Linked DNA regions of Catenuloplanes indicus. Each later gene encodes a partner of the first gene's protein in a complex. Links are inferred from orthologs where the notes say so. Each region holds a gene or a part of one and is shown in the gene's direction. Other genes may lie near its edges.

The links.
Region 2: the proteins of dnaG (region 1) and dnaB are in contact, whole or in part, in a crystal structure (PDB 2R6A), measured with the Geobacillus stearothermophilus proteins. The link is inferred for Catenuloplanes indicus from one-to-one orthologs. Residues at the interface, in WP_049624496.1 of Geobacillus stearothermophilus: Lys456, Leu457, Leu458, Pro459, Ala460, Asn463, Ala464, Leu467, Leu535, Leu536, Ile537, Ala538, Gln544, Glu545, Asp548, Tyr549, His552; in WP_033016901.1 of Geobacillus stearothermophilus: Ser13, Glu15, Ala16, Gln18, Glu91, Leu92, Asp94, Ala95, Val96, Pro97, Thr98, Ala99, Ala100, Asn101, Tyr104, Tyr105, Ile108.

What each region holds. Positions count from the first base shown.
Region 1 is NZ_JAUSUZ010000001.1:3,175,845-3,190,434, reverse strand. Bases 3,554-6,550 are described here. They hold dnaG (DNA primase), read left to right. Parts: upstream 3,554-4,120; coding sequence 4,121-5,980; downstream 5,981-6,550. Other genes in these bases: J2S42_RS14240 (ABC transporter ATP-binding protein), read left to right, coding at 6,541-6,550; J2S42_RS14245 (hypothetical protein), read left to right, coding at 5,984-6,499; J2S42_RS14255 (deoxyguanosinetriphosphate triphosphohydrolase), read left to right, coding at 3,554-4,009. In the rest of the region: J2S42_RS14270 (DUF4388 domain-containing protein), read right to left, coding at 1-1,532; J2S42_RS14265 (roadblock/LC7 domain-containing protein), read right to left, coding at 1,641-2,021; J2S42_RS14260 (VOC family protein), read left to right, coding at 2,323-2,676; more of J2S42_RS14255, read left to right, coding at 2,795-3,553; more of J2S42_RS14240, read left to right, coding at 6,551-7,464; J2S42_RS14235 (ABC transporter permease), read left to right, coding at 7,464-8,213; J2S42_RS14230 (ABC transporter permease), read left to right, coding at 8,219-9,019; J2S42_RS14225 (hypothetical protein), read left to right, coding at 9,370-9,993; J2S42_RS14220 (hypothetical protein), read left to right, coding at 9,999-11,435; J2S42_RS14215 (D-arabinono-1,4-lactone oxidase), read right to left, coding at 11,474-12,718; J2S42_RS14210 (ADP-ribosylglycohydrolase family protein), read right to left, coding at 12,715-13,674; J2S42_RS14205 (S8 family serine peptidase), read left to right, coding at 13,941-14,590. UniProt on the Escherichia coli protein: RNA polymerase that catalyzes the synthesis of short RNA molecules used as primers for DNA polymerase during DNA replication.
Region 2 is NZ_JAUSUZ010000001.1:4,863,286-4,877,779, reverse strand. What follows is about bases 996-3,896. They hold dnaB (replicative DNA helicase), read left to right. Parts: upstream 996-1,669; coding sequence 1,670-3,124; downstream 3,125-3,896. Other genes in these bases: J2S42_RS21905 (fluoride efflux transporter FluC), read right to left, coding at 3,622-3,896; J2S42_RS21910 (TFIIB-type zinc ribbon-containing protein), read right to left, coding at 3,168-3,584; J2S42_RS21920 (hypothetical protein), read right to left, coding at 996-1,255. Outside these bases: more of J2S42_RS21920, read right to left, coding at 1-995; more of J2S42_RS21905, read right to left, coding at 3,897-3,960; J2S42_RS21900 (fluoride efflux transporter FluC), read right to left, coding at 3,957-4,337; J2S42_RS21895 (putative bifunctional diguanylate cyclase/phosphodiesterase), read right to left, coding at 4,334-6,841; cyclic pyranopterin monophosphate synthase MoaC, read left to right, coding at 7,352-7,843; J2S42_RS21885 (MogA/MoaB family molybdenum cofactor biosynthesis protein), read left to right, coding at 7,840-8,310; J2S42_RS21880 (molybdopterin molybdotransferase MoeA), read left to right, coding at 8,599-9,834; J2S42_RS21875 (molybdenum cofactor biosynthesis protein MoaE), read left to right, coding at 9,831-10,238; J2S42_RS21870 (ATP-binding protein), read right to left, coding at 10,410-11,621; J2S42_RS21865 (LppU/SCO3897 family protein), read right to left, coding at 11,731-12,609; J2S42_RS21860 (LppU/SCO3897 family protein), read right to left, coding at 12,678-13,463; J2S42_RS21855 (prepilin peptidase), read left to right, coding at 13,625-14,365. UniProt on the Escherichia coli protein: The main replicative DNA helicase, it participates in initiation and elongation during chromosome replication. Travels ahead of the DNA replisome, separating dsDNA into templates for DNA synthesis.

The sequences.
Region 1 (14,590 bases):
GGCAGCATCGCGGTGTCCTCGGTGGCCGCCGTCGAGGCCGGCGTGTCCACGGCCGGCCCGGTGGCGGGTGGGTCCACGATCGCGGTGGCGGTCGCGCGGCCGGGTGCGGCCGCACGCACCGGGACGGGCGCGCGGAGGGCAGCGGCGGCGCCGGGCTTCCCAGGTGCGCCGGTCGTGGCCGCGTCCCGCGGGGTTGGTTCGGCGGTGGCCGGGTCCGTGGTGGCCGGTTTCCGGGGGCCTGGTCTCGTGGTCGCCGGGGCCCGGGTGCCCAGCTCCGCGGTGGTCTGTTCGAACGGATCAAGCTCGGGGGCGGCCTGGTTGCGGCCTCTGCGATCCGAGGTGGCCCGGGGTCGGGCGCTCCGCTCCGCGGTGGACCGCTCGGCAGTCGCCGGCGTCGTGGTGGCCGCGGCCTTGCCGGCCGGCGTCGCGGTGGCCGCCGTCCTGCCGGCCGGCGTCGCAATGGCCGGCGTCGCAATGGCCTGCGTGGCGGTGGCCTGCGTGGCGGTGGCCTGCGTGGCGGTGGCCTGCGTGGCGGTGGCCGGCGTCGCGGTGGCCGGCGTCGCGGTGGCCGGCCCGGAGGTTGCCTGCTTCGCGGCGGCTGCGGCGCGTTCCGCCGCTGCGATGGCGGCCTCCGCCAGCGCGATGACCGGATCTGTCCGCTCCTCCAACGCGGCGGTCGTCGTCCGTGCGCCGGTTGCGGCGGCCGTCATCCGCCTGTCCCGCGCGGCGGCCGTCATCCGGTCCTCCCGTGCGGCGGCCGTCGCCCGGTCCTCCCGTGTGGTGGCCGTCGCCCGGTCCTCCGGTTCCGTGGCCGCCGTCCGTGCCGTGGCCGCCGCCCGGCTGTCCGCCCCCGTCATGATCAGACCGGCCGCCGCCAGCTCGCGGACCTGTTGCAGCGTTACGTAACCGGCCCGGCCGAGGAGCCGGGCCAGCGTGGCCGGTGTGCGCTCACCGTCCGCCGCGACCAGCAGCTCGAACTGCAGGGCACTCAGCACGACGCGCTCGACGGGGGGCCGGGGTGCCGGCCGAACCGGCGCCGTGTCCAGCGTGGACGACTCGAAGACCTCGTCGAGGAGCCGCCGCCGGCGCGTCGTCTCCCTGGACAGCACGTCGGCATCCACCCGGCAGACCGGGCCGAGCCAGTGTTGCTCGCCCTCCTCGAACCGGACGGGCACGGCCGCCGGTTGCAGCACGAAGTACGCCGCGTCATAGATCACCCCAAGAACGCACAGCTCAAGTTCGCCGTCCGTAAGGTGCCCCCGTTCGACGAGCAGGCGACCGACACGGTGTGCGTCTTTTCCGGCGGAGAGCGTGGTTTCCCACGTGCGGGCCGAGATCCGGCCGGACGCGGTCAGCAGTTCGCCGACCCCCGGCGCGGCCGGGGACTCCGCATGACTGACCTGCCCCTCGGTCAGATAGATGACGCCGCCGGGGTGGCCGGCGACGTGCAGCGCGCCGGTCGCACCGGCGTTGACCAGCTGGCTGAGCGCCCGGCGGGGGAGGGTTGCCGTTACGGCACGGGCGGGCTTCACGTGTGAACTCCTCACCGATCTCTCGGTCTCGTGCCGCGACCGTCGATGGCCGTTGCGGCCGTGGTCGGTCGCGGTGTCGTACCGTCACCGGGCCGGTGGCCCGCGGCGTTACGCCGTCACCAGGTTCTCGGCGAGCATCTGCAGCCGGCGCCGGCCGACCGCGAGATTGCCGCGGTCCTTGTCCAGCCACAGGTAGAGCGCCAGCCGGCTGTCGAATCCGGTGCGCAGCAAGCGGATCAGGTGGTAGCCGCCCGCGGTGGTGATGATGACGTCCTCCACGCCGTCACCGGGCCGCGTCGAGGCGAACGGTGATCGGCTGATCGCGGCGTGCACGATCCCGGCCGTACCGGTGGCCGTGCCGTCCGGGTCGTCGCCGGGTGCGGCGCCCACGGAACCCAGCGCGAAGCCGGTGGTGTAGTCGACCAGGCTCGCGCCGATCGCACCGGGGACTGTCATCGCCTGCCGGAGGCAGTCGTCGATGCCGGACACACGTTCTCCTCGGCCCGCAGCGGTAGCCTCGCCCCCGCTCCGGCCAGCGGACGGCGATCGCACTCCGGGCAAATGGTGTGGGACCGGCGACGGCCGGCCAGTGACGTTGTGCTCTCGGCACGCTACTACCGGATATGGAATTTCTCTATCCCACGACGGTGTGCGACCCGATACACACCATGGTGTGAGCATCGATGGCGCATGATTTATGGCGCTCGGTGGAACGGAAGATGCCGGGACCGGTTTCCCGGCGTAACGTGTTCGTCACCTTGCCGTCAGAGGCCGCACGATGAGGAGCACCATGGGCAGCGACTGGGAGAACGTGGTCGTCGACGCCGAGGACCCGGGCCGCCTGGCCCGATGGTGGGCCGAGGCGCTGCGCTACCAGATCACCTACGAGCGCCCGGGCGAGGTCGAGATCCGCCGTAAGGCCGACGAGACCCCCGGCATCGTCTTCGTCACGGTCCCCGAGATCAAGACCGTGAAGAACCGCCTCCACATCGACCTGCGCCCCGACAACCAGGAGGCCGAGGTCGAACGCCTCGTCGACATGGGCGCCCGCCACGTCGACGTCGGCCAGGGCTCGGTCGACGGCTGGGTCGTCCTGGCCGACCCGGAGGGCAACGAGTTCTGCGTGCTGGCCCCACGCACCTGAGCAATCGCCGGGCTCGGCACAGGGACGACCTCCACCCGGCCCCACGTTCCGCTGAACCCCGGCGGAAATCCCGGCGACGGCCGCGCCGGGAGGCCGTCGCCCGCACTACGCTCGGATCATGGACGGCCAGGGCGGTGACGCGGAGCGATGGGCGGACGAGCAGGCCAAGGACACCGGGTACGGGCGGACGCCGTTCCAGCGGGACCGGGCGCGGGTGCTGCACTCGGCCGGGTTCCGGCGGCTGGCGTCGAAGACGCAGGTGCACGTGGCCGGGTCGGACGACTTCCTGCGGACCCGGCTGACCCACTCGCTGGAGGTCGCGCAGATCGCCCGCGAGATGGGGGAGCGGCTCGGCTGTGACCCGGACGTGGTGGACGTGGCCGGGCTCGCGCACGACCTCGGGCACCCGCCGTTCGGGCACAACGGCGAGGCCGCGCTGGACGCGGTCGCGGCCGGCTGCGGCGGCTTCGAAGGTAACGCGCAGACACTGCGCGTGCTGACCCGGCTGGAGGCGAAGGTCGAGGGCGCCGGGCTGAACCTGACCCGCGCCTCGCTGGACGCCACCTGCAAGTATCCGTGGCGGCGGGACGGCGTGCGGCGCAAGTGGGGCGTCTACGCCGACGACCTGCCGGTCTTCGAGTGGCTGCGCCGGGACGCGCCGGCCGGTGAGCGGCAGTCGCTGGAGGCCCAGGTGATGGACTGGGCGGACGACGTGGCCTACTCCGTGCACGACCTGGAGGACGGCATCCACGGCGGCTACATCGATCTGGAGCGGCTGGCGGCGGACGCGGACGAGCGGGCCGCGCTCTGCGCCGACGTGTCCGGCGTCTACTCGGAGGAGCCGGTCGACGTGCTCGGCGCGGAGCTGGCCGCGATGCTGGCCGGGCCGATGCTGGCGCCGGCGCTGGCCTACGACGGCAGCCATCGCGCGCAGCGCGCGGTCAAGCGGATGACCAGCGTGCTCACCGGCCGGCTGGTCGCGGCGCCGGTCGAGGCCACGGTCGCGGCGTTCGGATCAAGATCTTTGCGTCGGTACGCCGCGGACCTGCTCGTCCCGCCGGACGTGCGGATCCGGTGCGCGCTGCTGAAGGGCATGGCGCTGCGGTACGTGATGCGCCGCAGCGGCGCCGCGGCCGAGCGGGAACGGCAGCGCGAGGTGCTCACCCGGTTGGTGCACGTGCTGGCCGTGCGCGCGCCGGACGGGCTGGACCCGGTGTTCGCGCCGATCTGGCGGGCCGCCCCGGACGACGCGGCCCGGTTGCGCGTGGTGATCGACCAGGTGGCGTCGCTCACCGACCCGGCCGCGATGTCCTGGCACCGCGTGCTCACCTGAGAACGAAACCCGGCCTGGCCCCTCCGGCGCGCGCGACTCCCGCCGTACCCTTGGAACGCTCTTGTGGTTCGTGGGTGTTGGCGGATTTCTGGTATCGGGGAGGAGCCGCGGGTGGCCGGCAGGATTCGGGACGAGGACATCGCGCTGGTGCGTGAGCGCACGGCGATCGCCGACGTGATCTCCGAGACCGTCACCCTGAAGTCGGCCGGTGGTGGCAACCTGAAGGGCCTGTGCCCGTTCCACGACGAGAAGACGCCGTCGTTCACCGTATCCCCGGCCCGCAACGTGTATTTCTGCCACGGCTGCGGCAAGGGCGGCGACGCGATCACGTTCCTGATCGACGCTGATCATCTGACGTTCGTCGAGTCGGTCGAGCGGCTGGCCGGCCGGGCCGGCATCCAGTTGCGGTACGAGGAGCAGCCCGGCGGGCGCCCGTCCGGCCCGCGGCAGCAGCCCGGCCAGCGGCAACGGCTGGTCGCGGCGCACGCGGACGCGGCCGAGTTCTACCGCGCGCAGCTGATCACGCCGGGTGCCCGGGCCGCCCGCGAGTTCCTCGCCCAGCGCGGTTTCGGCCGCGAGCACGCGGAGGCGTACGGCTGCGGGTTCGCCCCGGAGGGCTGGGACCCGCTGACCCGGCACCTGCGGCAGAAGGGTTACTCGGCGGACGAGCTGGTCACCGCCGGTCTGTCCCGTCCGGCCCGATCCGGCTCGCTGATCGACCGGTTCCGGCGGCGGCTGCTCTGGCCGATCAAGGACATCAGCGGCGACGTCATCGGTTTCGGCGCGCGGAAGCTGTTCGACGACGACGACGGCCCGAAATACCTGAATACGCCGGAGACGCCGCTATACAAGAAGTCGCACGTGCTGTACGGCATCGACCAGGCGAAACGCGACATAGCGCGGGAGAGCCGGGCGGTGATCGTCGAGGGCTACACCGACGTGATGGCCTGTCACCTGGCCGGTGTGCCGACCGCGGTCGCGACCTGTGGCACCGCGTTCGGCGAGGACCACATCAAGGTGCTCCGCCGGCTCCTGATGGACGCGAACGACCTCGGTGGCGAGATCATCTTCACGTTCGACGGCGACGCGGCCGGGCAGAAGGCGGCGATGCGCGCGTTCTCCGACGACCAGCGGTTCGTGGCGCAGACGTTCATCGCGGTCAGCCCGAACGGCATGGACCCGTGCGAGCTGCGGCTCAACCGCGGTGACCTGGCCGTGCGCGACCTGGTCGGCGCGCGCGAGCCGATGATCGCGTTCGCGCTGCGGTCCATCATGAATCAGTACGATCTGGACACCGTCGAGGGCCGGGTCGCCGCGCTGCGCTCCACCGCGCCGCTGGTCGCGCAGATCAAGGACCGGTCGATGCGCCCCGGCTACACCCGCAAGCTCGCCGACGACCTGGGCATGGAGATGGCCGAGGTGGAGCACGCGGTGCGCCGGGCCGGTGGCAGCGCGCCGGACGAGAACCGCCGCAAGGCCGGCCCACGGCCCACGTCCGCGCCGCAGCTGCAGGTCGAGCGCGAGGCGCTGAAGCTTGCGCTGCAGGAGCCGGTGCTGGCCGGCCCGATGTTCGACGCGCTCGACGGCACCCACTTCACCGACCCGGTGCACGTGGCGCTGCGCGGCGCCCTGGCGGACGCGGGCGGCACCGCGTCCGCGGCCGGCGGCGGCGTGGTCTGGATCGAGAAGGTGCGCGACCTGTGCGCCGACCTCGGCGCGAAGGCACTGGTCAGCGAGCTGGCCGTGGAGCCGCTGCGGGTCGATCGTGACCCCGACCCGCAATACGTGTCGGTCACGCTGGCCCGGTTGCAGTCCGCGACCGTGACCGCGCGGATAGCCGACCTGAAGTCCAAAGTGCAGCGGATCAATCCGGTGGCCAACAAGGACGAGTACTTCGCGCTCTTCGGGGAACTGCTCTCCCTGGAGCAGCACGCGCGCGCCCTGCGCGAGCAGGCCGTCGGGGGGTTGTGACGAGTGTTCGGCTTCTTCCGGAAGAACCAGCCGCCGGCCGCGCAACGCCCGGCCCTGGACCGCGACGAGCGCATTCTGACCTGGGCGAGCACGTCCACCGAAGGGGTGGTCGTGGTGACGAACCGGGGCCTCTGGCTGCCCGGCCAGAACCGGCTCGGCTGGCACGAGATCCTCAAGGCGGTCTGGTCCGGCCGCGAGCTGACCGTGACCGCCGGCCGGGTCGCGGAGGAGCGCGACGGCTACACCGTGGTCGTCGACGAGCCCACGATCTCCACGCTGCTGCTCGCGCCCGGCCACGTCCCGCACCAGGTGCAGGTCCGGGTGACGAAGTCGGTCGCGATCACCCACCACCACGAGCTGCCCGGCGGCGGCGTCCGGGTGGTGGCCCGCCGGGTGAGCGGTGTGGACGGTCTGCGCTGGACCGCGCGGTACGACCCGGGCACCCCGGCCGACGCGCCGCGCGTGGACGAGCTGGTCGCGCGCGCCCGGGCCGACGCGGAGGCGGCCGCACCCCGGTAAATCCGTCGGCACTTGTCGTACCCCCGGTCTAGGGTCGGTTCATGACTGCGATGATCGAGGCCGCCGGGCTGGTCAAGCGCTTCGGCGACTTCACCGCCGTGGACGGCATCGACGTCACGGTGCAGCCCGGCGAGGCGTTCGGCTTCCTCGGGCCCAACGGCGCCGGCAAGAGTTCCACCATGCGCATGATCGGGTGCGTCTCCCCGCCGACCGGCGGCCTGCTGCGCATCCTCGGCATGGACCCGGTGCGCCAGGGCCCGGCGATCCGCGCCCGGCTCGGCGTCTGCCCGCAGCTGGACAATCTGGCCCCCGACCTGACCGTCCTGCAGAACCTGACGACATATGCGCGCTATTTCGGCATCTCCCGCCGCGAGGCCAAGCGCCGCGCACTGGAATTGCTGGAGTTCGTGCAACTCACCGAGCGGGCCGGCGCCGAGGTCGAGCCGCTGTCCGGCGGCATGAAACGGCGCCTCACCATCGCCCGCGCGCTGATCAACGAGCCCGACCTGGTGCTGCTCGACGAGCCCACCACCGGTCTCGACCCGCAGGCCCGTCACCTCGTCTGGGAGCGGCTGTTCCGGCTCAAGCAGCGCGGCGTCACGCTCGTGCTCACCACGCACTACATGGACGAGGCCGAGCAGCTGTGTGACCGGCTCGTGGTGATGGACGCCGGCAAGATCGTCGCCGAGGGCTCGCCGCGCGCGCTGATCGAGCGATACTCCACCCGCGAGGTCGTCGAGCTGCGCTTCCAGGCCGAGTCGCAGTCCGGCTTCGCGGCCAAGCTGGACGGCATCGGCGAGCGCACCGAGGAACTGCCCGACCGCATTCTGCTCTACACGGCCGACGGCGACGCCGCGTTGGCCGAGGTGCACGCGCGCGGGCTCACCCCGTCCGGCTCGCTGGTCCGCCGCAGCTCGCTGGAGGACGTGTTCCTGCACCTCACCGGCCGGACGCTGGTCGACTGATGATCGCCGCTCTCGAACTGCACCTGGCCGAGTTCGCGCGCAACTGGCGTGGCTCCGTCTTCGGCTCGTTCGTCATCCCGCTGCTCACCATGCTCGGCTTCGGGGTCGGCGTCGGCGGTTACGTGCAGGGCGGTGTCGACGGCGTGCCGTACCTGCAGTTCCTCGTCCCCGGCCTGCTCGCCTCGACCGCGCTGCAGATCGCGCTCGGCGAGTCCACCTGGCCGGTGCTCGCCCACATGGAGTGGATGAAGACCTACGCCGCGCAGGCCGCCACGCCGCTGCGCCCGGTCGACGTGCTCGGCGGTCACCTGCTCTTCGCGCTCCTCCGGGTGACCGCCGGCATCACCGCGTTCCTGTTGGTCGCGGCCGTGTTCGGCGCGCTGCCGTCGATGTGGGCGCTGGCCTGTCTGCCGATCGGCGTGCTGCTCGGCCTCGCGATCGCCGCACCCGTCTTCGCGTACAGCGTCTCCGTCCCCGGCGAGGTGTGGCTGAGCGTGCTGTTCCGGTTCGCGATCGTCCCGATGACGCTCTTCGCCGGCGTGTTCTTCCCGGTCGAGGCGATGCCGGTCGCGCTCCGCTGGCTGGCGTACGCGACACCTCTCTGGCACGCCGTCGACCTCTGCCGCGCCGCCACGCTCGGCCGCGCACCCGACTTCTCCCTCACCGGCCACCTGCTCTACCTCGCGCTCTGGGCCGGTGCCGGCCTCGCGCTGGCCGCATACCGCTTCCACCGGCGGCTGGGGGTCTGACCGTGATCGCCGCACTCGTACTGCCCCGCCTCACCGCCTCCGGCGGCCGTGTCCTGGCCGTCGCCGGCCGCAACGTCGTCGCGCTGCGCCGCGCCGGCTGGCTGGTGTTCATCTCCGGCGCCATCGAGCCGTTCCTCTACCTGTTCTCGATCGGCATCGGTGTCGGCGCGCTGGTCGGCGACATGCCACTGCCGGACGGCACGGTGGTCAGCTACGCCGCGTTCGTGGCCCCCGCGATGCTCGCCGCGTCCGCGATGACCGGCGCGCTCACCGAGACCACGTTCAACTTCTTCGGCAAGATGAAATTCTGGAAGCTGTACGACAGCGTCCTCGCCACCCCGGTCGGCCCGATGGAGATCGCGTTCGGCGAGCTGTGCTGGGCGATGGCCCGCGGCGCCGTCTACGCCGCGTCGTTCCTGGTCGTCATGATCGCCATGGACCTGACCAGTCCGCTCCGCGCCCTGCTGGCGCTGCCCGCGACCGTGCTGATCGGCTTCACGTTCGGCGCCGTCGGCATGCTGACCGCCACGCTGATGCGCGGCTGGCAGGACTTCGACCTGATCGGCACCATCCAGTTCGCCCTCTTCCTCTTCTCCGGCACGTTCGTCCCGGCCACCGCGTACCCGGCCGCGCTCCGCTGGCTGATCGAAGCCACACCGCTCTACCGCTCCGTCGACCTGATCCGCGCCCTCACCACCGGCACCACCGGCTGGCTCCAGGCCTTCGACATCGCCTACCTCCTCGCCCTGCTCGCCCTCTGCCTGTGGGCCGCTTCCCGCCGGATGAGCCGCCGCCTGCGCAAGTAGAGCGCTCAGGGGCTCCGGCGCGGCTGGAATACCTGTTCGGGGACGTAGACCGCCCGCACCGACTGCGGCGAGAGTGCGTGTATGCCGGTTGGATACTTCTCCTCCTTCGCTGGGCGCGGCTCGCCGGCCGCGGCACTGACCGCTCGCCCGGTGCTCCTGCTCGTCCCAGTGCGGTGGCAACCCGGCGCAGCGGTGGGCCGGCGTGGTTCCTCCGGGCTTGCCCCCGGGTTCCGCGCGGGCTCATGGAGAGGCGTGAACCGCTCCGCGGCGACGGGCGTATTGGTCGCAGTGGATCCTTCCGAGGGGCGAGGGAGAGCACAATGGCGGGACCTGGATCTGTACCTGTGTACATGCCGCCGGGGGCGGTCATTCCCCCCGAGCCGGACGGCCACGAGTACGTGACCGTGGCGGGCCAGCCCAGCCGCCTGGCGACGGCACCGGGTGACGTAGGCACGCAGACCGAGTGGGACGCGTCGACCCTCGAGGGTGCGATCAACTGGCTGGAGACTCACTCGACCTACCTCAGCCAGTCGCTGGTGCCGGGCATGGAGACCGACATCCGCAACTGGCTGACCGGCTCCGGCACCTCGCCGTTCGGCACGTATCCGACCGCGCTCCAGCTAGGGGACCGGCAGCTCGGGCACTACACCACGGCGGACGCGTCGATCCGCGCGATCGCGCGGGAACTGTGGCAGGCGGCGCAGGCGCTGCGGGTGGTACTGGAGCAGTACGAGACCGCGGAGCAGGCGAACGAGCTGAGCGCCGCCGCGTTCGACCAGATCTTCGTGGAACAGAGCGGAACCCGGCCCGGCGGCGGTTCCCCGCCCGATCCCGCGGCTTCGCCGTCTCCGGCCCCGGCGCCTGTCGCGTCGCCGCTGGACCCGTCGCTGCCCGCGCCCGGTGCGCCCGTGGTCAGCTCCGCGGGCGTGGCCCCCGCCGTCCACGTCACCGACACCGCACCCTACGGAGGCTGAGTCCGATGGCGGACAAGTACGGAGTCCAGTCCTGGGAGCAGATGGTCACGCAGATCGTGATCCACGGCAAGCCGGAGAACGTCCGGGCCGCGGCCGCCGGCTGGGACCTGGTGCTGCGGAACCTGACCGACGTGAAGAACAGCCTGGACGACAACGTCAACGATCTCGGAACCACGTGGAAGGGCGAGGCGTACGAGTCGTTCAAGGCGCACATCGGCCGCATCTCGGACAACATCCAAACCGTCTTCGACGACGCGAACAGCATGGGCACCGTGGTCGGCACGCTCAACGAGTCCGCGGACCGCCTCCAGGCCGCCCAGTCCGAGATCCCCATCCCGGCCGGCATGGAGGACGAGATCGCCGCGCTCCGCAACCAGGAACAGGGCGTCGCCGAGGGCGTCTTCGAATCGGTCGCGGTCGGCCTCCTCGGCCTCCCCCTCGGCCCGATGGGCTTCGCCGCAGCCACCGGCGTCGGGGCGCTGCTCTCCGCCACCGGCGCCTTCGACATGCTCAGCGACTGGTTGAACGATCGGACCGACGAGGCCCGGGTGATCTGGAACCGCCTCAACTTCGAGATCGAGGGCCAGGCCGCTCTCACCCCGGCCGGCGTTCCGGTGCAGGCCGATCGGAAGTCTCCGTACACCGGCATACCCGCGCTCGCCACGGCTGGACCCGGCGGTGGCCTCAGTGCCCTGACCGGCGGTGGCGGGGTTGCCGGTGCCACTCCGGCCCTGAGTGCCGAGGCGCCGCAGATCGGCAGCGTCACAGCACCCGGCACCGGCACGTTCGATCCGGCCACGGCCGGCGTGCCTCAGCCCGGCCCGAACGGTGCACCGCCGTCTCTTGGCACCAGTACCGCGGGCTTCGACCCGGACGTCGTCGCCCCTGGCACGGGCTCGATCGACCCGGGCGCGCTCGGCACCGGCGCCCTGGATGCCCGGCCGAGTGGTACCGGCCTGGCCGGAGCTGGCTCCGGCCTCGGCGCCGGTGGCCTCGGCGGTCTCGGTGCCGGCGGTCTCGGTGCCGGCGGCATCGGTAGCCCCGGCACCGGAGCCCTCGGTGCCGGCGGTCTCGGTTCTCCCGGCGGTGGTGCGTCGGCCGGTGGCCTGGGCGGTGCTCTGGTCGGCGGCGGCGCGCTCGGCAAACCGGTCTCCCCGACGCAGGCCGGGATCCCCGGCGTGGGCGCACTGGGTGCCGGTGCCGCGGCCGGGGCCAGCCGCGGCAAGGGCGGCGGCGCCGGTGCGGCCGGCAAACCACTTCTCGCGGGTGGCGCGGCCGGGGGCGCCGCGGCCGGTCGCGCGGGTCTCCCCGGCGTGGCCGGTGTGGCTCCCGCAGGTCAAGGCGCGGGATTCGGCGACGAGGAGCAGCACACCACCTGGCTGACCGAGGACGAGGACGTCTGGGGCACCGCCGGCAGCGCTGCCCCCGGTGTCCTGCGCTGAATCACCACAGCATGTCCCGGCGGCCGGGAGAAACGTCTCTAGACGCCGAGGTAGCGGCTGAGCATCGGGTTGAGCAGCTTGCCGGAAGGGTCGAGGTCGGCGCGGAGGGCCAGGAAGTCGTCGAAGCGGGGGTAGCGGGCGCGAAGCGTGGCCGGGTCGGTGGAGAAGACCTTGCCCCAGTGCGGGCGGGCGCCGAACGGGGCCAGCTGTTCCTCCAGCGCGGTGACGACCGGGGCGACCGCGTCGGCGTCCGGGTGCCAGGTGAAGTGGATCGCGATGCTGTCGTGGCCGTGGCTCGGGCTGAGCCAGAGGTCGTCGGCGGCGATCGTGCGGACCTCGGAGATCTGCAGGACCGGCGCGATCCGGTCGCGGATCGCGTCGACCGCCTCCAGGGCCTCCAGCGCGTGCGTGGCCGGGAGGAGGTATTCGGTCTGCAGTTCGGCGCCGCTGCTCGGGGTGAAGTCGAGGCGGAAGTGGGGAAGGCGCTCGTGCCAGGGGCCGGGGACGCCGCCCTGCTCGGTGCAGTTGACCGCGGACATGCCGGGGACCGGGTGCAGCGGTGTGGTGGCGAGCGTGGCGCCGTGCCAGCGGGTGGGCAGCGGTGCGTCCGACGGGTCGCGCTTGACCCAGATCTGGTTGATCACCGGTCCGGTCCAGTCGGTGAACAGGCTGACCGAGTAGCCCGCGCCCATGATCTCCGCCCAGCCACCGGCAAGGTGTGACCAGGGCAGGCGCTCGTAGACGTACTGTGCGATGTCGAACGTGGGGCGGATGCGCAGCGTGACGTCGACGATGATGCCGAGCGCGCCCAGGCCGACCACGGCACCGGCCAGGCGTGGGTCGCCGTGGCGCAGGTCGAGCAGCTCGCCGTCCGCGGTGACCAGGCGCAGGCCGGTGACGGCGGCGCCGAGGCCGGGGCTGGTCACGCCGGAGCCGTGCGTGCCGGTGGCGACCGCGCCGGCTACCGAGATGTGCGGCAGTGAGGCCATGTTGTGCAGCGCGTACCCGGCTGCGTGCAGGCGCGACGCGAGTTCGCCGTAGCGGACCCCGGCGCTCGCGGTGACCTCGCCGGCCACCGAGTCGATGTGCACGGTCGCGGGCAGCGATGCTACCGAGATCAGGTCACCGTCGGTGTCCGCGATCCGGTTGAACGAGTGGCCGGTGCCGAGCGGGCGCAGCCGGGTGCTCGCGGCCACGGTCTCGCGCAGCTCGTCGAGCGTGCCGGGCGTGTGCAGCCGGGCCGCGCCGAACGTGATGTTCCCGGCCCAGTTGGTGAGCGTCATGCGGCGGCCTCCACCAGGTCGTCGGCGATCGTGGAGATCGTGTCCAGGCCCTCCAGGCGGGCGACCCACGCGGCGGGGAGCGCCTCCTCGCCGTGCCGGGCACCGAGCAGGTTGCCGCAGATCGCGCCGGTCGAGTCGCTGTCACCGGCGTGGTTGACGGAGACGAGCAGCGCGTCGCGGACCCGCTCCGGCTCCTCGGCGTCGAGCGCGGCGTAGACCGCCATGGCCAGCGCCTCCTCCGCGATCCAGCCGAGCCCGATCCGCCCGATGCCGGTGTTACCCGGAGCGTACGGCGTGTCCAGGGCCCGGCGCAGCGCGGTCAGCGTCTCCTCGTGCTCGTCATGGCCGGTCAGCAGCTCGATCGCGCGCTCGGTGGCGGTCCGCACGTCGTCGCCGTCCAGCAGGTGCCGGACGATCGCGGCGAACGTGCCGGCGGCCAGGTAACCGGTCGGGTGGCCGTGCGTGTGTACCGCGCACTCGGCGGCCAGCGCGAACGCGTCCGCCGCACTGATCGACGGGAACAGGCCGAACGGCGCGGAGCGCATGACCGAGCCGCAGCCCTTGGAGTTCGGGTTCGCCGGGTGAGCGAACGTGCCCATCCGGCCGAGTGCGAGTCCGCCGAGGCAGGCGTTGCCGGGTGCGCGCTGCGCGTAGAGGAACGGCTGCGCGGCGAGTCCGGCCGCGTGCTTCGGCGGTCCGAGGCGGCGTTGCGTGTCGTACCAGCGGAGATGGGCTTCGTAGACCGACTTCGGTACGTCGCCGCCGGCGGCGTGGAGCAGGCCCTCGACGGTGAACAGCGTCATCTGGGTGTCGTCGGTGATCAGCGCGAGGCCGTCCCGGGAGAGCATCAGGTCGGTGACCGCGGGATCGCGCTCGAACTCGACCGGGTTGCCGAGCGCGTCACCCACCGCGCCGCCGAGCAGACAACCACGGACCCGGGACCGGTAGGCGTTCATAGGTCCGTGATCCTACGGCAGGGTTGCGCTGACCAGCGATGATCGATCACGGGCGGGTCCGGTTCGATAACCCACGAATCCGGCATTTGCCTCACCGGTTGATGGCGGTGAATGCCGTTACCGGTGCGTGTGCTGGTCCGAGGGGGTGGGAGAGATTGCCTCCGAGGTGCCGGATGGCCGTATTCTCGGCAGCGCATCTGGAGCATCACGGCCGCCGGAACGCGGCCGGGATCGAATCGGCAGGCAATTGACAGGGGGAGTCAGCGGTGAGGCCCACCAGAGCCCGGCGCCGTACCGGCGCGATCCGGTTCGCGGCGGCCGCGCTGGCCGCGATGCTGGCCGGCGGCGGCGCGTTGTTCGTGGCGCCGTCCGCAGCGGTCGCGGCGCCGACGATCGCGGAGCGGCAGAAGTGGTACTTCGACCTGCTCAAGATTCCTGAGGCGCAGCAGATCAGCACGGGCGAGGGGGTCGTGGTCGCGGTCGTGGACTCCGGCGTCGACGCGTCCCACCCCGACCTGCAGGGCAAGGTCCTGCCGGGCAAGGGTATCGGCGGCGAGGCAGCCGATGGCCGTTCGGACCGCGTCGACGGGCACGGCACCGGTATGGCCGGCGTCATCGCGGGCAGCGGTGGCGGTCCCAACCGGATGACCGGGATCGCGCCCGGAGTGAAGATCCTGCCGTACGGCACGGGAACCGTCGAGAACATGGACGTCGGTGCGGAAGGCCTTCGGTGGGCCGCGGACAACGGCGCCAAGGTCGTCAATCTCTCGTGGGGGGCGGACGTCGAGCCGCCGCAGGTCATCCTTGACGCGGTCGAGTACGCGCTCAGCAAGGACGTCGTGATCGTCGCCGCGGCCGGCAACCGGTCGGAGGGCGACACGAAGGTCATCTCGCCGGCTCGGATCCGGGGCGTGAT
Region 2 (14,494 bases), 1.7 Mb from region 1 along the record:
GCCACGTGCCGGTGTCCGTGACCGCCTGTGGGCCCCGCCAGTCGGCATCATTCGCGTCCTCCGGGCGCCGGCGCCAGGTGCCCGTGTCCGCGGTGCCGGGGGCGCCCGCCAGCCACTGCGCCCGGTCCGGCCGCTCCTGGATCGCTTCCGGCGGTAGCTGTGGCGCGTTGCCCGACCGCGGCACCGGTGGGCCAGTGTCCGCGCGCCCGCCGGTGTCCGCGCGCATCCCACGGGTGCGGGCCGGTCCCATCGTCGGGTCGCCCCAGTCGGGCCAGTCGCTCTGCTGCGAGTGCCGCGGCCGCTCCGCGGCGCGCGACGGCTGCTCCGTGGTGCCGCGCGACGGCCGCTCCGTGGTGCCGCGCGACGGCCGCTCCGTGGTGCCGCGCGACGGCTGCTCCGTGGTGCCGCGCGACGGCTGCTCCGTGGCGTCGAGCGACCCCTGCTCCGTGGCCGCGCGTTCGGCGCGGCGTCGTTCGGATCGGGTCGGTCGCGGCGCGTCCCACGAGCCGGTGTCCTCGCGGACGGCCCGGCCGCCCCAGGTGCCCGTGTCGTCGCTCGGTGCGGGCCGCGGCGCGGGCACGTCGGAGACCTCGTCGGCCGTGCTCCAGCTGCCGGTCTCCGAGACCCAGGTGCGCGTTTCCGTCACCCGACGCCACGAACCGGCGCCCGAGCGCCGGTTCCAGGTGTCCTCCTCCGCGTCGCGGCCCCATGAGCCGCCGCCCTCGTCCGGTGGCCGGCGCCGGGTGGTGGGCTCCGGGCCGGTACGGGAGCCGTACCGCCCGCCGGGCTGGTAGGCGCGGTAGCCGGTGTCCTCGTCCGGCTCGGACCGCGAACCACGCCGCCAGCTGGCCGTGTCGCTGACGTTGCGCCAGCTGCCGGTGTCGTGCCGCCGGTCGGCCCAGCTCGGCCGATCCGGGGCCGTGTCCTCGTAGCTGACGCTCTCGCTGGTCCGGCCGTAGGTGGCGCCGCCGTCCGGATCCTGGCGCCAGCCCTCCGTCTCCCGGCTGGCCTGCCAGCGGTTGCGCGCGCGGCTGGAGCGGACCGGCGGGATGTCGCCGACGCCGGTGTCACCGGTGCGCCGGTAGAAGTCGGTGGTGGCCGGGTCGGGGTAGCTCGTGTATCGCTCGACCTGTGACTGTTCCGCCGCCCGCGGCCGGGGCAGCTCGTCGCCGTAATCGCCGTCTTCCGACCAGGACTCAGCACGGCGGCGCTGTCGCGGCGCCCGCCCGCTGAGATCCCGATCGTCGTAGTCCACCAATGGAGCGTGACCGTTCCGAGACCAGATCGCAATACGTGTTCCGGGGGCATCAACTTGCGGCGATGAGCCTACCTTCGCCCGAATCCGCCTCCAGAACCGGACAACCTTTCTTTCCTCCACATGCTGGGGACAAAGTTTCGCCTGCTCAGAGGCGTTTGTGTGACGTGATCCACTTAGTTGTGCACAGGTTATCCACAGGGATGCGCACAGCGTGCGGCCTGATGTCCACAGGTAATACCCAGGCTCGTCCACCGACCCGTTTGGGGCTGAGCCCTGGGTGTTCGTAGTGTGATCGCTCTACCCGTGGGTGTGTCTGCCGATGTGCCTGTCGGCCGCTCCGGTTACCGGCGTTCCGGTTGTCGGCGCCCTGTTCGATGCGGGATAGTACGTATGTTCGACTGAGGGGGCGCGATGTCGATTACCGACGACGTGCGGCCCGGCTCGTTCTCCCCCGACGACTCCGGGGACGACCGCCCGCGCCGCCAGAAGGACCGGAAGTTCGACGGCCCGCCACGCGACGGCGAGGGCGGTGGCGGCGGCCTGGACCGCACCCCGCCGCAGGACATGGCCGCGGAGCAGTGCGTGCTCGGCGGCATGCTGCTGTCCAAGGACGCGGTCGCCGACGTCGTGGAGATCCTCAAGCACGGCGACTTCTACCGGCCGATCCACGCGACGATCTTCGACGCCATCACTGACCTGTACGGCCGCGGCGAGCCTGCCGACGCCATCACGGTCGCCGCACTGCTCAACGACGCCGGCGATCTGGCCCGCATCGGCGGCGCCCCCTACCTGCACACGCTGATCGCCAGCGTCCCGACCGCCGCGAACTCGTCGTACTACGCCCGCATCGTGGCCGAGCGTGCGGTCCTGCGCCGCCTGGTCGAGGCCGGCACCCGCATCGTCCAGCTCGGCTACGGCGCCGCGGCCGGCAGTGGCCGCGACGTCGACGACATCGTCGACCTGGCCCAGCAGGCCGTCTACGAGATCACCGAGAAGCGCGTCAACGAGGACTTCGCCAGCCTCGGCGAGATGCTTCAGCCCACGCTGGACGAGATCGAGGCGATCGGCGCGCAGGCCGGCATGATGACCGGCGTACCCACCGGCTTCGCCGACCTCGACCGGCTGCTGAACGGCCTGCACGCCGGGCAGTTGATCATTGTTGCTGGCCGGCCCGGCCTGGGGAAGTCGACGGCCAGCATGGACTTCGCCAGAAACGCGGCGATCCGGGCGAACCAGGCCAGCGCTATCTTCTCGCTGGAAATGAGCAAGATCGAGATCGTGATGCGTCTGCTGTCGGCGGAGGCGCGGGTGCCGCTGCACGTGCTGCGCTCCGGGCAGCTCTCCGACGACGACTGGACGAAGCTGGCGCGCTGCATGGGCGAGATCAGCGAAGCACCGCTGTTCGTGGACGACACGCCGAGCATGAACCTGATGGAGATCCGGGCCAAGGCGCGGCGGCTCAAGCAGCGGCACGACCTCAAGCTGATCGTGGTCGACTATCTGCAGCTGATGTCGTCGCCGGGCCGCACCGAGAGCCGTCAGCAGGAGGTCGCGGAGCTGTCCCGTGGCCTGAAGCTGCTGGCCAAGGAGGTCGAGGCGCCGGTCATCGCGGTGTCCCAGCTGAACCGTGGTCCCGAGCAGCGCACCGACAAGCGGCCGCAGCTGTCCGACCTCCGTGAGAGTGGATCGATCGAGCAGGACGCCGACGTCGTGATCCTGCTGCACCGGGACGACTACTACGACAAGGAGTCGCCGCGCGCGGGCGAGGCCGACTTCATCGTGGCCAAGCACCGTAACGGCCCGACGGACACGGTCACGGTCGCGGCGCAGCTGCACCTGTCGCGGTTCGTGGACATGGCGATGTAGGGCCGCCGCCACCCCGGCGAGACGGCCCTACCTCACCGAGGTCCTAGTCGAAGAGCTCGCCCAGGAAACCGCGGTGTCGCTTGTTCCGGTAGTGCCCGTGGTGCCGGTAGTGCCCGTGGTACCCGCCGCCGTGGCCGTAGGCGGGTGCCCCGTGCCCGTACGCCGGGGTCGCGGCCGGGTAGCCGTGCTGGACCGGCGGGGGCGGAGGCGGAGGCGCGTACCCACCACCGTGACCCGGCGCGGCCGGCGGGTAACCGGCGGGCGGCGGAGGCGGCGGGACAGCCGCAGGGCGGGCGCCCTGCGGGTTGCTCCGGTTCCAGTTCTGCTCGGCTTCGAAGAGTTTCTCCAGCTCGCCGCGGTCCAGGAAGATCCCCCGGCACTCGCCGCACTGGTCGATGGTGACGCCGCTGCGTTCGTACTGCCGCATCTGGCCGTGGCACTTTGGACAGGTCATCTGCATGCGTCGACGGTACCCCGGCCGGTCACGCATCGTGCGCCTACGGCGCGAGCCACCAGCCCAGCCCGGCGGCCGAAAGACCCAGAACCAGATTCAACGCCAGATTCTGTACGCCGAGCGCGCGCGGCAGCCGGACGGTGTCCGCCGCGAGCGTGGACCAGGTGGTCAGCGCGCCGCAGAAACCGGTCCCGGCCAGCGCGATCACCCAGGCCGGCGCGGTGCCGTGCAGCAGACCGAGCAGCAGCGAGCCGAGCACGTTCGCGGCCAGGATGCCCCACGGCAGGCGCCGCCCGAACCGCGCCGCCGCGGCCGAGTCGAGCAGCGACCGCGCCACCGCGCCGGCCGCGCCGCCGAGCAGCACCAGCCCAAATGTGATCATGCCGGATTCTCCTTGACACCGCGCCCCAGCCGATGGCCGAGCCGGACCGCGCCGAGCGAACCGGCCACCGTGGCGGCCAGATAGCCCGCGGCGAGCAGCGGCCGGTCGCCCAGCCCCAGCGTCTGCACCGCGAACGCGGAGAACGTCGTGAACCCGCCGAGCACACCGGTCGCCACGAACGGCCGCAGCAGCGGATGCGTACCCGGCCGGTCCTCGATCCGGGCCAGGAACGCGCCCATCGCGAGGCACCCGGCCACGTTGATCGCCACGGTGGTCCACGGCCCGGGCGCGGCGGCCGTCGCGGCGTACCGGGCGGCGGCGCCGAGCGCGCCGCCCGCGGCCACCGCACCGATGACCGGCCACCCGGTTGTGATCACGCGGGCAAGTGTGGCAGACGGCTGCGGACCCGGCGGCCGGTGGCGAGCCGAACGACCGCGCCCGTGTCGTGCAGCGACGGCGCCAGGTGGCCGGGCCGGTTGGCGGACCCCTGGCGGAGGGCGCCGAGCAGCGTGCCGACCGGCATCGAGCGGGCGAACAGGTGGCCCTGGCCGGCGCCGCAGCCGAGCTCCCAGAGCGCCTTGCGCTGGGCCGGGCTCTCCACGCCCTCGGCCACCACCAGCAGGTCTAGGCTGCGCCCGAGCTCGACGGTGGCGCGCACGACCGCGGCGGCCTCGGGCGAGCCGTCCATGGCGGCCACGAACCGCCGATCGATCTTGATTTCTTGGACCGGTATCCGCGGCACGGCGGCGAGCGAGCTGTACCCGGTGCCGAAGTCGTCGAGCGCGAGCCGTACGCCGGTGTCGCGCAGCTCGTGCAGGACCCGGTCGACCACGGCGAGCTGGCTGAGCGCCAGCGTCTCGGTCAGCTCCAGCACCAGCCGGTCCGCGGGCACGTCGTGGGTGGCCAGCCGCGCCGCGACCAGCGCCGGGAAGCCCGGGTCGAGCAGGCTGCGCGGCGACACGTTGACCGCCACCGGCAGGTCGTACCCGGCGTCGCGCAGCGCGGTGACCGCGCCGAGCGACTTCTCCAGCACCGTGTCGGTGAACGCGGGCAGCAGCCCGGACCGTTCCACGGTCTCCAGGAACCGCAGCGGGTCGAGGTGGCCGCGGACCGGGTGATGCCAGCGGGACAGCGCCTCCGCCGCGACGACCTCGCCGGTGCCGAGATCGAGGATCGGCTGAAAGTTGACCGCGAACTCCTCCTCCTCGACCGCTCGGGTCAGGTCGCCGCCGAGCGCCAGCCGTGCGATGTCCGCGGTGTCCTTCACGCGGCTGTACGTCGCGATCCGCTCGCCACCGCGTTTCGCCTGGTACATGGCGACGTCCGCGCGGCGCAGCAATTCGGTCATGCCACCCCGGCCGGGCGCGACCGCGATGCCGCCGCTGGCCTCGACGCGCAGCTGCATGCCCTCGGCCATGAACGGGTGGTGCAGCGTGTCCAGCAGGACCTCGGCCCGGTGCATCGCGACCGCGGGCGCGGACAGGCCGCGGAGCAGCACCGCGAACTCGTCGCCGCCGAGCCGGGCCACGATGTCGCCCGGGTGCGCCGCCGCCTCCAGTCGTCGCGCGACCTCGGTCAGCACCGCGTCGCCCGCGGTGTGCCCGAGCGTGTCGTTGACCTCCTTGAAGTGGTTGAGGTCGACCAGCAGCATGGCGGTGAGGCCGTCCTGGTGCGGCTCCTGCAGGTGGCGGGCGCCGCGGTCGAGCAGCGCGCGCCGGTTGAGCAGGCCGGTGAGCTGGTCGTGGGTGGCCTCCTGGGCGTGCGAGGCCGCGACGCTCATCAGTTCCTGGTACGCCGTGGCGTTGCGGATCGCGGTGGCGAGCGCGGACGCGAACGTGCGCAACGTGTACTGCTCGCGCTCGGACAGCCGTACCTCGGAGTGAAACCGCAGCCGGAGCACGCCGATCTCGCCGCCGGCGCCGGAGCCGAGCAGCGGCATCGCGAACACCTGCCGCTCCGGCCGGGGCGCGTCGTCCGGCGCGCCGTCGAAGACCACGCTCTCGCCGCGGCCGCGTACGAGCCGGCCACCGAGCGCGACCTCGATCTCGTTCGCGGAGAAGAGCGGCTCGGCCCGGACGACCGCGGTGTGCAGCACCCGGGTCAGGTCGGTGTCGTTGAGCGCCTCGGTGACGGTGGCTAGCCGCTGCCAGGCCTTCCGTTCCTCGCGGGTGCGCATGCGGTTCTGGTAGAGCAGCTGGACGACGACCGCGACGGCCGCGACGATGAGCGTCCACGGTGGGTCGACGCGCCAGGTGGCCGCGGCCGCGAGCGCCGCCGCGATCTTGACGATCAGCGTGAGCAGGCGGATCGGCCAGTCGCCGAGCACCAGCTGGCGCAGCGTGCCGCCGGTGGCCAGCGCGAGCACCGGCATGGCGAGCAGGTCGTCCGTCACGATCAGCACCGCGCCCGCGACGACCAGCGCGGCCAGCTGCTGCGGAATCGGCAGGTGATCGCCGTGCAGCGGCCCGAAGATCAGCGTGGTGACGGCCAGCGCGAGGCCGGCGGTGAGCACGGCCTTGGCGGTGTTGAATGCGATCTTGTCGAGCCGGATCCGCCGCCGGACCTTCGGCAGCGCGGTGCCCGCCGCCAGGCACAGCAGTGCCCAATGCGGCGGCAGAAACGCGATGGTCAAAAGAATGCCGGTCTCGGACCAGTTGTACGAGACGATCGCGCTCCGGATGCGGATCATCGAGGTGCCGACATCGACCGTAAAGGCGATCATCGCGGTGGCCACGATCGGCAGCCACCATTCCGGAAGATCGGAATTGCGGGCCGCGGCCCAGCCCGCCCAGATCAATATCGGAACGGCCGCCAGCGTGAAAAGGCTGACCAGCTGCCGTAGCAGCTGGTCAGCCCGATGGCTGGTAGTCGCCTCGATCATCTGACGCCTCGCTCCAGGGGACCGTAGTGGTCAGCCTACTGGGAACGTGTCCGCCGGCCTAGTTCTGGATCGGATTGGGGATCAGAGCCACTCGGTGCCGCGCATTGTGGTCATCCCTTCGTCTCGACGGTGCAATTCCTATTTCCAAAAGTCTTTCGGCGCCTTCGTCAAGTCACTCTCGAGTGCTTGACTGAGAACGACTCTAGATTCGACGCGAAAACTGCGAAAGATTGAAATGTCGCTCGTTTCGGTAAATGCTAAAGCAGACGCTATTGATTACTTAGAGAAACCGTTTGACAACAGAATGCATTCATTTCGCGCTCGTCTCGCCGGGAGCCATGCAGGCCGCAATTTCCCTGATCAGGGTAGGTGTCCACGACAATTGACGGCAGATCACGAACGAGTGACAGTGTCGCAAATTCGAGCCGTGTGAACGCGTCCGGGCGCGTGGAAAGGCGGTCATGGCGCACGCGTGGGCGGCGCTACCAGCCGTGCTCATAAACTGCCCGAGTGAGCGATCCCCGAAACCTGACGCATGTCGATTCCAGCGGCGCCGCCCGGATGGTCGACGTGTCCGCGAAGTCGGTAACCACTCGTACCGCCGTGGCCGCCGGAGTGCTCCGCACCACCGCCGAGGTGGTCACGCTGCTCCGCCGCGACGGCCTGCCGAAGGGCGATGCGCTCGCGACCGCGCGCATCGCCGGCATCATGGGCGCCAAGCGCACCCCCGACCTGGTGCCGCTCTGCCACCCGATCGCACTCACCGGCGTCGTGCTCGACCTGACGCCCGGCGAGTCCACCGTGGAGATCACCGCCACGGTCCGCACGAACGACCGCACCGGCGTCGAGATGGAGGCGCTCACCGCGGTCACCGTCGCCGGACTCACGCTGGTCGACATGGTCAAGGCCGTCGACCCGGCCGCGGTCATCTCCGACGTCCGCGTACTCACCAAGACCGGCGGCAAGACCGGTGACTGGAGCCGCCCGGAGGACCGCCCGTGATCACCGCCCGCGTCATCGTCGCCTCCAACCGCGCCGCCGCCGGCGTCTACGCCGACACCAGCGGCCCGATCCTCGTCGCCGGCCTGCGAGACCTCGGCTGCGACGTCGCCGACCCGATCGTCGTCCCCGACGGCCCACCGGTCGCCGACGCCCTGCGTGCCGCCGTCACCGACCGCGTCTCACTCGTGCTGACCAGCGGCGGCACCGGCATCACACCCACCGACCGCACCCCCGACGTCACCCGCGCCGTCCTGGACTACGAGATCCCCGGCATCGCCGAGGCCATCCGCGCCCACAGCCGCGACAAGGTCCCCGCCGCCGCCCTTTCCCGCGCCGTCGCCGGCGTCGCCGGCCACACCCTCATCGTCAACCTGCCCGGCTCCACCGGCGGCGCCCGCGACGGCCTCGCCGTCCTCGGCCCCCTGCTCCCGCACGCCATCGACCAACTCCACGGCGGCGACCACTGACCAAACCGAGAAAGCCTTCTTCCCGCTTCCGGCGGCGCCGGTTCCGCATGCTCCCGCGGGCACCGGTCGTCGCTGGCGCTCCTCCCCGCGGGATCCGTGGCCGCAAGCCCGCTGCGGGATGCGCGGCCGCAAGCCGCCTCGGCAGCGCCCGGCCGGTACGCGACCGTGGCCGTGAGTCCATGGCCGGCGACGGCACGTGCGGGTTGCGGTTGCCTGGGTTCGGCAGGGCGAGGCGGCCGGGATGCGGTGTGGCGGGCGATCGCTGGGGTAGCGGCTAGGCTCGGAGCCGTGAGTTCCGAGACCGCATCCGCGACGCCGATCGCGTGGGCCGACGCGCAACGGGTCGCTTTCGAGGCGGGCCGGGCCGCGCGGCCCGACGCCGAGCGGGTCGCGCTGGGCGAGGCAGACGGCCGGACGCTGGCCGAGCCGCTGGTCACCCTCACCGATCTGCCGCCGTTCCCGACGTCCAGCATCGACGGGTACGCGGTGCGCGGTGCCCCGCCGTGGCGGGTCCTCGGCCGCGTCCTCGCGGGTTCGGTCGCACCGCCGCTGCCGGACGAGGACGGCGTGGCGATGGAGGTCGCCACCGGCGCGATGGTGCCGGGCGGTACCCGGGCGATCCTGCGGACCGAGGAGTCGGCCACCACCGCGGACGGCCGGATCGAGGGCACGCCGCGCGCCGAGCCGGAGTGGCGCGTCCCCGGCGACGAGGCCGCCCGCGGTGAGGAACTCCTCCCGGCCGGCACCGCGGTCGACCCGGGTGTGATCGGCCTCGCCGCCCACTGCGGCTACGACTCGCTGCCGGTCCTGCGCCGGCCGCGCGCCGCGGTGCTGGTCTTCGGCGACGAGCTGCTGACCGGCGGCCTGCCCGGCAACGGCCTGGTCCGCGACGCCCTCGGGCCCGCACTCCCGTCCTGGCTGCGCCGGCTGGGCGCGACCGTGGACACCGGCGCGGTGCTCGGCCCGGTCAAGGACACGCTGGAGGCGCACGTCGACGCGATCCGCGCCGCCCTCGACTCGGCCGACCTGATCTGCACCACCGGCGGCACCATGCGAGGCCCGGTGGACCACCTCCATCCCGCGCTGCGGGAGCTCGGCGGCGACTACCTGATCAACACGGTCGCGGTCCGTCCCGGCTTTCCGATGCTGGTCGCCCGCGTCCCGGGCCCGGACGGCCGTGACCGTTTCCTGGCCGGCCTGCCGGGCAACCCGCAGTCCGCCATCGTGGCCCTGATGTCCCTGGTCGCCCCGCTGCTGGCCGGTCTGGCCGGCCGCGAGGCGCCGCGACTCCCCCGGGTTACGCTCGGCGCCCCGGTCCGCGGCCGCGGGACCGACACCCACCTCGCGCTCGTCCACGTCGACCGGGAGAACGTCGCCCGGCCGATGGCCCATGTCGGCTCCTCCATGCTGCGCGGCCTGGCCGGTGCGTCCGGCTTCGCCGTCATCCCGCCCGGCACGTCCGGCGAGCCCGGCAGCCAGGTCGACCTCGTCCCGCTCCCCCTCCTGAACGGCGAACGCCGATGATCACCGTCACCGACCAGCCCTTGGACGTCGCCGCTCACGAGGCCGCGGTGTCGGACGCGCGCGCCGGCGCCGTCGTCTCGTTCGCCGGCGTCGTCCGCGACCACGACCACGGCCGTTCCGTCGAACTGCTGGAGTACGAGGCCCACCCCAGCGCCGAGTCGGTCCTGCGCGAGGTCGCCGCCGAGATCCTCGCCGACCCGGACGTCTACGCCGTCGCCGTCTCGCACCGTTACGGCCCCCTCAAGATCGGCGATGCCGCTCTGGTCGCCGCCGTCAGCACCGCCCACCGCGCCGCCGCCTTCACCGCGTGCGCCCGCCTCGTCGACGAGGTCAAGGCCCGCATCCCGGTCTGGAAGCGCCAGGTCTTCACGGACGGCACCGACGAATGGGTCAACTGCGCCTGACGCGGCAACCGAGCGGCTCCGGATTCCGGGCGCGAGATGGTCGGCTAGCGGGTTTCGGCCGGTGGCCGTGGGTTGCGCCACGGCGGGACCGGCAGGGAGGCCGGCCACGGCCGACCGGTGCCCGCGGGAGCACTGGGTAGGCGACCACGCCGGAAGCGGGAAAATAGGCTTCTAAAAGGGTTGAGTCCGCAAATATCGCCCGAAGTGCGGCACCGTGAACGCCACCGTCCCCCGCTCCCCGGAGTAGATCAGGCCCTTCTTGATCAGCGCGTCCCGGGCCGGGGACAGGCTGGCCGGGCGGCGGCCGAGGGACCGGGCGACGTCCGCGGTCGGTACGGCACCGTCGAGACCGTCGTCATCAGCGGCGGAGGTGGACAGAGCGGCCATGGCGCGCATGTAGTCGCGTTCGGCCGGGGTGGCGCGTTCGAAGCGGGAGCCGAAGAAGCCGACGGCCAGCTCTGCCTCCGCCTCCGGGGCGGCGACCCGGACGTCCTCCGCCGTGATCGGCGAGCGTGGCGCGTGGTCCCAGGTGGCCTTGCCGTAGGCCTGGACGAAGTACGGATAGCCGCCGGACTTCTCGTACAGCAGATCGAGCGCCTTTTGGTCGTAGTCGACGTTCTCCCGCAGCGCGGGTGCGTTGAGTGCCCGGTCGGCCGCGCTGCGGTCGAGCCGGTCGATGCGCTGGTAGCGGAACAGGCGTTCGGAGTACGACTTGGCGGCGGAGAGGACCGTGGGAAGGTGCGGCAGGCCGGCGCCCACCACGATCAGCGGCCCGCCGAGCTGGGAGAGTTCGTGGCAGGCGGCGCAGAGCGCGGAGACGTCCGGCGTGCCGAGGTCCTGCATCTCGTCGATGAAGATCGCGATGCCGGTGCCCACGTCGGTGGCGATCGCGGCCGCGTCGGTGAACAGCTCGACCAGGTCGATCTCGATGTCGCCGGAGTCGGCGCGGCCGCGGGTGGCGGGTACGTCGATGCCGGGCTGCCAGCGTTCGCGGAGTTTGGCGCCGTCGTCGTTGGAGCGCAGCGCGAACGCCTTCAGTACGCCGAGAAAGTCGTCGATCCGGTCCGGTGCTCGGTGCCGGCCGGCCAGCTCGCGGACGGCCATGTGCAGTGCGGCGGAGACCGGGCGGCGCAGCGAGGTGTCCGGTCGCGCTTCGATCTTGCCGGTGCCCCAGAGCCGGCCGATCGCCTGTGAGCGCAGGCTGTTGAGCAGTACGGTCTTGCCGACGCCGCGCAGACCGGTGAGGACCAGGCTGCGTTCGGGGCGGCCGCGCGCGATCCGTTCCAGGACCACCTCGAACGCCTCCACCTCGCGGTCCCGGCCGGCGAGCTCGGGCGGGCGCTGACCGGCGCCGGGGGCGTACGGGTTCCGGATCGGATCCACGTCTCGCACCGTATCGGGGTCTCTAGGCCGGAAGCTAGACCCCGGTAGATGCGTCGATACACGACTAAGGCCGTCTAGCGATATCGCTAGACGGCCTTAGAGAGAGCTATCAGGAGGTACGCGGCGTCTCGGTCAGCGTCTTCAGGCAGAGCACGTAGTCGCCGACGCCACCGACCGTGGCCGACGTGTACATGTACCAGGAGTCGGCGCCCTCGATGTCCGCGCACGCCTTCTCGCCGTCGTCCGTGAACGGGATCCGGATCAGGACCTCCAGCGTGTCCTTGGCGCAGGGCACCTTGCGGATCGAGGCGTTGTCGTCCGTGCCGTCGTTCACGATGCAGTCGCCGACCTGGACGTTCTCCGCCTCTTCGTCGGTGTTGTCCTCGGTCGGCGTCGGGAACGGGTCCGCGGTCGGGAACGTCGGGACCGTGGTCGGCACGGTGGCGATCACGTCGTCGATCGCCTCGGTCGTGCGCACCGCCGCGAAGTAGACGCCGGCGCAGATCAGCAGCGCGAAGACCGCGACCGCGCCGACGATGATGCCGACGACCTTGCCGGCGCCGCTCTTCTGCGGCGGCGGGCCACCCCAGCCGCCCTGCATCTGCGGGCCGGGCGGGGGCAGCGGCGCGCCGTAACCCTGCACCGGCTGCTGCTGCATGTTCGGGTCGACGTACGGCGGCGGCGGGGCCTCACCGTAGCCGGGGGTGCCGTAACCGGGCGTGCCGTAGCCGGGCTGGCCGGAGACCGGCGTGCCGTAGCCGGGCTGGCCGGAGACGGGCGGCGGGGTGTAGCTCGGCCCGCCGGAGGTCGGGTACGGCGGGGGCGGGGGTATGTCGCCCTGCGCGCCCTGCGGCGGCGTGCCGTAGGACGGCGTGCCGTAGGACGGCTGGCCGTACGACGGCGGTGGCGGCGGGTACTGCCCCGCGGGGTTGTTCGGGTCGTACTCCGGGTGCTGGCCGGGACCGGGGGGTGGTCCGTAGCTAGACATCGGCTCTCCTAGGTTTTTCTGTCGCGCACCGAGGAAGCCTCACCAAGGTCCCCCCGCTGCTGGGGACCCTACCGCTGCTTCAGGCAAAGGACGAAGTCAAGGGAATCAAGCTGACTGTTGAAGAAGTACCAGTTTGTGTACCCCTCGACGGCCTCGCACTTCTTTTTCGCGTCGTCCTCACCGGTCGCCGGCGCGTCGAAGCGGGCGAGCACCTCGTACACGCTCTTCCCGTCACAGTCGGCGATCTTCATCACCGGCTTGTTGTCGTTCCCGATGTTCTCGACGCACTCGCCCTTCTTGACGTCGCGTGCGTCGCTGACCACGGGTGCCGAGGCCGAGGGGTTCGGCGTCGGCGTGCCGGCCGTGGACGCCGCTGGGGTGCCGGAGTCGGCCGGCTGCGGCGTCGGATCGTCGGTGGCCGTGTTGTTCGTGTCGTTGTCCGACCGGGTCAGCAGGTAGAACGCGGTGCCGCCACCGGCCAGCACGAGCAGCACCAGGACCGCGACCAGGATCAGCATGCCGCTGCCGCCCCTGCGCGCCGGCGGGCCGGGTTGCGCGAGCGGCGGTCCGGGCGGTGCCGGCGTCCAGGCGCCGGGCGCGGTCTCGGCGGCGCGCTGCGCGTAGCCGGTGCCGGTGACGTCGTAGCCGCCGGTGCCGTACCCGGGCTGCTGCTGCCCGTACCCCTGCTGGTCGTAGCCGCCCTGGCCGTAGCCGGCGCCCTGGTCGTAGCCGCCACCGTCGTTGTTGTCCCGGCCCCAGTCGCCCCAGGGGTCGGACGGCTCGGTGTACGGCTCCTCCTGGGGGTCCCGGCCGCGTCCGGGATACGGCCCGCCGGGCGGTCCGTAGTTCGACATGGCACTGCCTCCTACCGAGCTTCTGCGTCAGCTACCTGCGGGTCGGGCCGCCGGCCCGGCGACCTCAGTCACCGTAGCCGGGGCATGCCCCTCCCCCACCTCCCGGAAGTGTGCCAGTGTCGGCAACCCGTGTCGTGATCAGGCGGGCTACGATCAGCGCGGTGTCCGTCTCACTCGTCGTCATCACGGCCGCGCTCGGCGCGCTCGTCGGGATTCTGACGCCGCGAGTGGCCTGGCGGCTGTCCGTCGAGTTCGGTGAGCCACCGCGGTCGGCCTGTGCCAACTGCGGACACAAAACCGAATCATGGGTACGGGTACGCGTCGCCTGCCCGGGTTGCGGCCGCCGTCTCGGCCCGCGCCCGTGGCTGACCACGGCGGTCGGCGCGGTCTCGCTCGGCGCGCTGGGCTGGGCATTCGGTCCCGACCCGGTCCTGCCCGGCTACCTGGCGGTGGCCGCGATCGGTGTGCTGCTCGCGTTCGTCGACCTGGCCGTGCTGCGCCTGCCGGATCCGCTGGTGGGCGCCGCGGCCGTGCTCGGCGGCGGCGTCCTGCTGCTGGTCTCGCTGCTCGATTGGTCCTTCGCCCCGCTGCTGCGCGCGCTGCTCGGCGGGCTGGTCCTGTTCGCCGTCTACCTGGTGATCGCGCTGATCCCGGGCGCGAACCTGGGCTTCGGCGACGTGAAGCTCTCCGCGGTGCTCGGCCTGATGCTCGGCTGGCTGGGCTGGCCAGCCGTGGTGCTCGGCTTGATCGTGCCGCACCTGCTGAACGGGCCGGTCGCGTTGGTGCTGCTGGTCACCGGCCGGGCCGGGCGCGGCACGGATCTGCCGCTCGGTCCGGCGCTGCTGGCGGGCACGCTGGTCGCGGTCGTGATCGCGCGGCACGGGCTGCCGCTGTTCGGCTGAGATCGCAAATTTACTGGCCAGAGCCCTCGGATGATCGGCTGATGTCGATAGTCCCTGGGGTGGAAAATCGGCTCTCGGCTATCGGTTATCCGACATCGCCGGTACGAGTGGCGTCGCGTGTCGCAAAAC